Regions from separate parts of the Cytobacillus sp. Bva_UNVM-123 genome, predicted to be linked through region 1. Evidence: predicted binding sites of a transcription regulator. Region 1 holds the regulator's gene; the other holds the start of a gene.
The links. The regulator NrdR, encoded in region 1, represses ribonucleotide reductase genes. The targets are predictions, from matches to a motif close to AACACNATATATNGTGTT.
Positions count from the first base shown of each region.

Region 2: the regulator NrdR is predicted to act here: its motif matches at 2,143-2,160, upstream of KDN24_RS17090 (vitamin B12-dependent ribonucleotide reductase).

Region 1 is NZ_CM177772.1:3,700,088-3,703,308, reverse strand. It holds gene KDN24_RS18960 (glyceraldehyde-3-phosphate dehydrogenase) at 1-1,021, shown strand, start outside; gene speD (adenosylmethionine decarboxylase) at 1,348-1,725, shown strand; gene nrdR (transcriptional regulator NrdR) at 1,854-2,312, shown strand; gene KDN24_RS18945 (replication initiation and membrane attachment family protein) at 2,644-3,221, shown strand, end outside.
Region 2 is NZ_CM177772.1:3,327,296-3,330,516, forward strand. It holds gene KDN24_RS17090 (vitamin B12-dependent ribonucleotide reductase) at 1-1,989, opposite strand, end outside; gene cudC (choline uptake/conversion transcriptional regulator CudC) at 2,381-2,917, opposite strand; gene KDN24_RS17100 (quaternary amine ABC transporter ATP-binding protein) at 3,166-3,221, shown strand, end outside.

The DNA of each region.
Region 1 (3,221 bases):
AATTGCGATTAATGGTTTTGGGAGAATTGGAAGAATGGTATTTAGAAAAGCCATTCTTGAAGATAAACTTGATGTGGTCGCTGTAAATGCAAGCTATCCTGCTGAAACTTTGGCCCACTTAATTAAGTATGACACGAATCACGGGAAATTTGAGGGGGAAGTAGTTCCTGCTGATGATGCTATTATTGTGAATGGCAAACGTGTACAATTACTTAGCAATCGCAACCCACTTGAGCTTCCATGGAAAGACTTAAATATAGATATCGTTATAGAAGCTACAGGAAAATTTAATGAGCGCGATAAAGCAGCAATGCACCTTGAAGCTGGAGCGAAAAAAGTGATTTTATCAGCGCCTGGAAAGAATGAAGATGTCACAATCGTAATGGGTGTAAACGAGAATGTATTAAATATTAATGAGCATGATGTTATTTCTAATGCATCTTGTACAACAAACTGTCTTGCTCCAGTTGCCAAAGTTCTTGATGAACAATTTGGCATTGAAAATGGCTTAATGACGACAGTCCACGCTTATACAAATGATCAAAAAAACATCGACAATCCACATAAGGATTTGCGTCGTGCTCGTGCTTGTGCCCAATCGATTATCCCAACATCAACAGGTGCAGCAAAAGCGCTATCTTTAGTACTTCCACAATTAAAAGGGAAATTACACGGGATGTCTTTACGTGTGCCGACTTCAAACGTATCACTTGTTGATTTAGTTGTTGATCTTAAATCAGCTGTTACAATTGAACAAATTAATGATGCATTTGTGGCAGCATCAAAAACATCATTACAAGGAATTTTAGATGTTTCTGATGAGCCATTAGTATCGGTGGATTATAACACAAATGAATTTTCTGCTATCATTGATGGATTATCCACGATGGTGATTGGTGAAAATAAAGTGAAAGTCTTAGCGTGGTATGATAACGAATGGGGCTATTCCTGCCGTGTAGTAGACTTGACAAAATATGTTGCTCAAGAGCTTTACAAAACGTCAACAGTAAATATCGGGTAATTGGAATTTATAAAGATCTGCCAAAAAGCGGCAGATCTTTTTTGCTTTATTATTATAGTGCAATTTTCCATTATTCTGAATAGGTAACTCCGTTTTGGCAATGGTATAAAAGATGGAACCTGCGATCCTTTAACAATTTTTTATAAACATATGTTGCAAAAAGAAATCAAACAAAGTATACTAGTCCTCGTGAACTTCTTGAATTTTGGTTAATTATTAGCTACTTAAAGGGTTAGGACCTCTTTGGACTAACTTTCCCCCGTGGTAGTTATAGACCATTGTAAGTATGGAACTTCATTATTATTGTTAAAGGGGGAAATTTGAATATGGAAACAATGGGTCGTCATGTCATCTCTGAATTATGGGGATGCGATTTTGAAAAAATTAATGATTTAGATTTTATTGAGAGAACATTTGTAGATGCAGCATTAAAATCTGGAGCTGAAGTGCGAGAAGTCGCATTTCACAAATTTGCACCTCAAGGTGTAAGTGGTGTCGTTATTATTTCTGAATCGCATTTAACAATTCACAGCTTTCCAGAGCATGGCTATGCAAGCATTGATGTGTATACTTGTGGTGATCTTGATCCTAGCATCGCTGCAAATTATATCGCTGCTGCATTAGGAGCCAAAACAAGTGAGAATATCGAGATTCCACGTGGAATGGGACCAGTTCAAATTAATCAACAAGCAAATGTACGATAATGTTCGAGATTCAGAGGTGTATATTTATTATACACCTCTTTTTATATGAAATTGTTAGGGTTTTTCATAAAAAAATAGTACAATATAAGTATCTATACTTTGAGTGAAAAGGAATCGGAGCTGATTGAATGAAATGTCCTTCATGTCAAAATAATAATACGCGTGTTCTTGATTCCCGTCCTGTAGATGATTATCGTTCAATTCGTCGACGTAGAGAATGTGAGGAATGTAGTTATCGCTTCACAACATTCGAGAAGGTTGAGGAAATTCCGCTTATTGTTGTAAAAAAAGAGGGCACAAGAGAAGAATTTAGCCGAGAAAAGATTCTCCGTGGACTATTAAGAGCTTGTGAAAAGCGGCCTGTTCCACTAAAAGAACTTGAGGAAATTACAGCAAGTATCGAAAAGGAACTTCGCAGTAATGGAGTATCAGAAATAAAAAGTGAATCTGTCGGTGAAATGGTCATGGAAAGATTGGCCAAAATCGATGATGTTGCATATGTGAGATTTGCTTCCGTTTATCGACAATTTAAAGATATTAATGTATTCATTGATGAATTAAAAGAATTAATTAAGAAAGATAGCTAGTACGAAAGTAAATAAACAATGACCAGTCGTGTTGAATGCATGATATTTGAGCTGAAGAATTTCTTTAGCTCTTTTTTTAGCTAGTAGGAAAGTTTAAGATTAAAGTGTGATAAAGTTCAAATAATATTAGCGTTTGTCCCGCATTAACGGGCTGTAAGACCCCCATATCAAGAAGTTGAGCAAATCCCAAAATTTTAAGTGGGGGATCAACAGCCCGTAATTGCCCGATTAGTTTCACTTTATAATACCGCATAAGAAAAGCTAAGGCATTCGCCGAAAAGACATGGCGAACGCCAAGTTTTTCTAACTAAAAAACAGGAGGCTTGGTTAAATGGCCCAGCATTGGCAAGAGATACTACCAATTGATCAATATGTTGTGAACGCCAGTGGGCTTCTGCATGATTATGATCGGAAGGTGTTAACTTTTTTATATCAGCCTTTAATTGGCTCTGCTTGTTTCAGTTTGTATATGACATTATGGGCTGAATTAGAGGAGAATCGCTTATGGTCAACAGCTAACTCCCATCATAGTTTAATGAACTTTATGGAGATGGGATTAAATAAAGTTTATGATGCGCGGATGAAGTTGGAAGGGATAGGATTATTAAAAGTTTACGAAAAAAAAACAGAACATTCCCGGACCTTTATATATGAATTAATTCCACCTTTAACACCAGAGCAGTTTTTTTTAGACGGTATGCTTAATATTTACTTATATCGAAAAATCGGCAAAAATCAATATTTACGATTAAAACGGTTTTTCAGTGAAGAAAAAGTTGAGTGTAAGGAAGACTATCAAGAAGTGACAAAACAATTCCAAGATGTATTTTCGTCAAGTCATTTAGAGTCACTTACATATAACGCTGAAACGAGCGAAATGCTGCAATTAGATGATGAGCAAGTATTTAT
Region 2 (3,221 bases), 370 kb from region 1:
ACCCGTTGAAACCCCAACCATTGTTCCCGTAGATCCTGTAGGGGCAACCGTAAGTAGGTGTGAATTGCGAATACCGTTTTCTAATATTGATTGACGAATGTCTTCAGGCATTTTTTGCATAAAGCCGGTTTCTGTAAATGCTTTACGCAATCGATTTGTTTCTTCTTCTGTTTCTCCTGTTAAAAATGGGAAGCTGCCTTTTTCTTTTGCAAGCTCAACAGAAGCACGATAGGCTGTCGTCGCAATTGTTTCAAACACTTTGTCTACAAGCTCGTTTCCTTTTTCAGAACCATATTCAGTTTCACAGTAAATTAATAAATCGTGAAGCCCCATTACTCCTAGACCGACACGGCGTTCGCCAAGAGCTTGTTTTTTATTATCTTCAAGGAAGTATGGGGTTGCATTAATGACGTTATCCTGCATTCTTACGCCAACTTCAACTGTTTGCTTTAATTTTTCAAAGTTAACTGTTTTGTTTTCTTTATCAGCCATTTCAGCAAGGTTAACTGCAGCCAAATTACATACACTATATGGTGCAAGTGGTTGCTCTCCACATGGGTTTGTTGCAACGACTTTTTGTCCATAGCTTTTTGCATTTGTCATGTCGTTCGCATTGTCAATGAAGAAAATGCCTGGCTCTGCTGAGTATGTCGCACAAATATTAATTAGATTCCAAAGCTCTTTCGCTCTGATTTTACGATATACTCTCACTTTATTACCAAGTTTCTCCCATTCGCGTACATCGCCAACTTTATGCCATTCTTCATTATAGTTATGCATTTGTTCACTATCATAGCTTTCTACGTCAGGAAAACGTAATTCATAGTCAGCGTCATTTTCTACTGCGTTCATGAATTCTTTCGTTAAGCAAACTGAAATGTTTGCACCTGTTAGGAACTCAGAATTATGAACAGAATATGTTCCTCCAACCTCAAGCTTAGTTTCTGCATCATTTATGATCTTCTCACTGAAACCACCGAAACCTGGGATATGCTTATAGTTTACGATTCCTTGATACATTGCCACTTCTTGTTCAGTAAAAGGTGTGAATTTTAGCTTTTCTTTTGCATATTTCTTGATTGTTTCATCATTTGTCGTTTCGAGCAAGAATCGTAAAATTCTTGGGTTTTGCATTTTTGAAATTATAAATTCGATTATGTCTGGATGCCAATCCGCCAACATGATCATTTGTGCTCCTCTTCTAGAACCACCCTGTTCTACAAGATGTGTCAGCTTAGCAATATCATCAAGCCAGGAAACTGAACCAGACGATTTTCCGTTTACACCTTTTGCAAGTGTATTGCGTGGACGAAGTGTTGAACCATTCGTACCAACACCACCGCCTCGGCTCATTATTTCCATTACTTGCTTTCGGTGCTCAGATATTCCCTCACGTGAGTCTGCTACGAATGGCATGACATAACAGTTAAAATACGTAACATCTGTATCTGCTCCAGCTCCATATAAGACACGTCCAGCTGGTATAAAGTTTAAGCTCGCTAGCTCATCATAAAATTTTTCAAACCAAATTTGTCTTTGCTCTTCGGTTTTTTCAACAGAAGCAAGTCCGGTTGCATTACGCTTCGCAATCTGTTCATAAAAAAGCTCAAGTGGTTTTTCAATGACATCTAAAGATCTCTTAATAATACCTGTTTGAGCTTCTTCTGGATCGTCAAGCACCCCTCGATAATCTTCTTCCACTAATACTTTTGCTGTTTTTTCTTCCCAATCAATTTCAAGAATGTAGCCAAGTCCTCGCGCAGGAAATTTCGGATCTTCTTTAATGGTGAGAACAACGAAGTCTCCGTCAGTTAATGTTATTTTTTCTGTATCTTTAAATGTATACCTGTCTAGCATGACTAAACGGGAAACCCCTTTGTGAGTCATTTTCATATTTGGGGTAATCGGGTGAACTTGAGGAAAAAGACGGATGTCCTGATTCAAGCGTTCAATGTTCAAACTCATATTTTGTCCTAATGCAACAGGCATTACTACAACTCCTTCAACAAAAAAGATTCAATTTACATTATAAAAACTTGTTTTTGTAAATTCTAGTTGATTTAATTAATAACCTTAAGTTACCATATCAAAAATGTAAAATCAATAATAAAATCTATATATAGTGGTGAATTAATTTTTACAACCACTATATATTGTGTTTGTTTCACGATATTTTTTTTTTGTCAAAAACAAAAAAAACTAGAATCTAGAGAAAACGAAAGAAATTAAAAGGTTTATCGGATATTTAGACAAATTTCAATATAATTTAAAGCTTGCACTTTTTAACTAGGTAATACGACCTATGGGAAAAATTTGAAAAATACATTTATTTTTCAACAACAAAAAACACAGGTGTTAATTCCTGTGTTAAAGTAATCAGTTATTCTTTATGTTTCGGTATAATTTCAAATATTTTCCCCGATTCAAAACTATCGACAAGACGATTTAGCCATTCATAATATTCGAGAGCCGATTGTAATTTTTCGATATCTACCCTTACCGATTCCTGGATATCCTCATCCACTTCATTCGAAGAAATGATTTGTTCAAGTTCCTTTATTGCCTTTGCCATGGTCGTCATATTCATTGCGATCCCAGACCGCCATTTTATCGTAAAGAAATCAATAAAAGTTTGATACCAATCTTCTTCAGCTTGATATAAGTCCTTTCTCGATCCCTTCTTCCATACCTTCTCCACCATTTTGAGTTCCTGTAAAACTCTCACTGAGGTACTCATACTTGTTTTGCTCATCCCTAGTTCCACTTTCATATCGTCTAATGTCATAGGGTGATTATGGAAATACAACATTCCATATAATCTTCCAATCGAATCTGTCACACCATATAAATTCATATTTTTCGCAATCGTTTCAATAACCCGCTCCCGAACACGCTCAAGCTCTTCTTTCTCATTCATGAAAACAATCACATCCATCATATCAATCTATTCTTCATACATTGCTTTTCTTAGGAAATAAAATATTCATTAATTAGACTACCATGTTTTTGATGAAAGTAAAGAACCAGTCATTTGAGGATAAGGGAGTAAATGATAGGAATTGTAAGGAAATAACTTGTTCAGTACGTTCAGTTTAAACTGTACAAACAAATATAACAGAATATAGCTGTTTATCACCTTTGCCCACTTTCTGGATAACTTATACAATGAATAAGTCTGATGGAACGGCCGCAATTCTAAAAGAGGTGAAAGGTTTGAATGA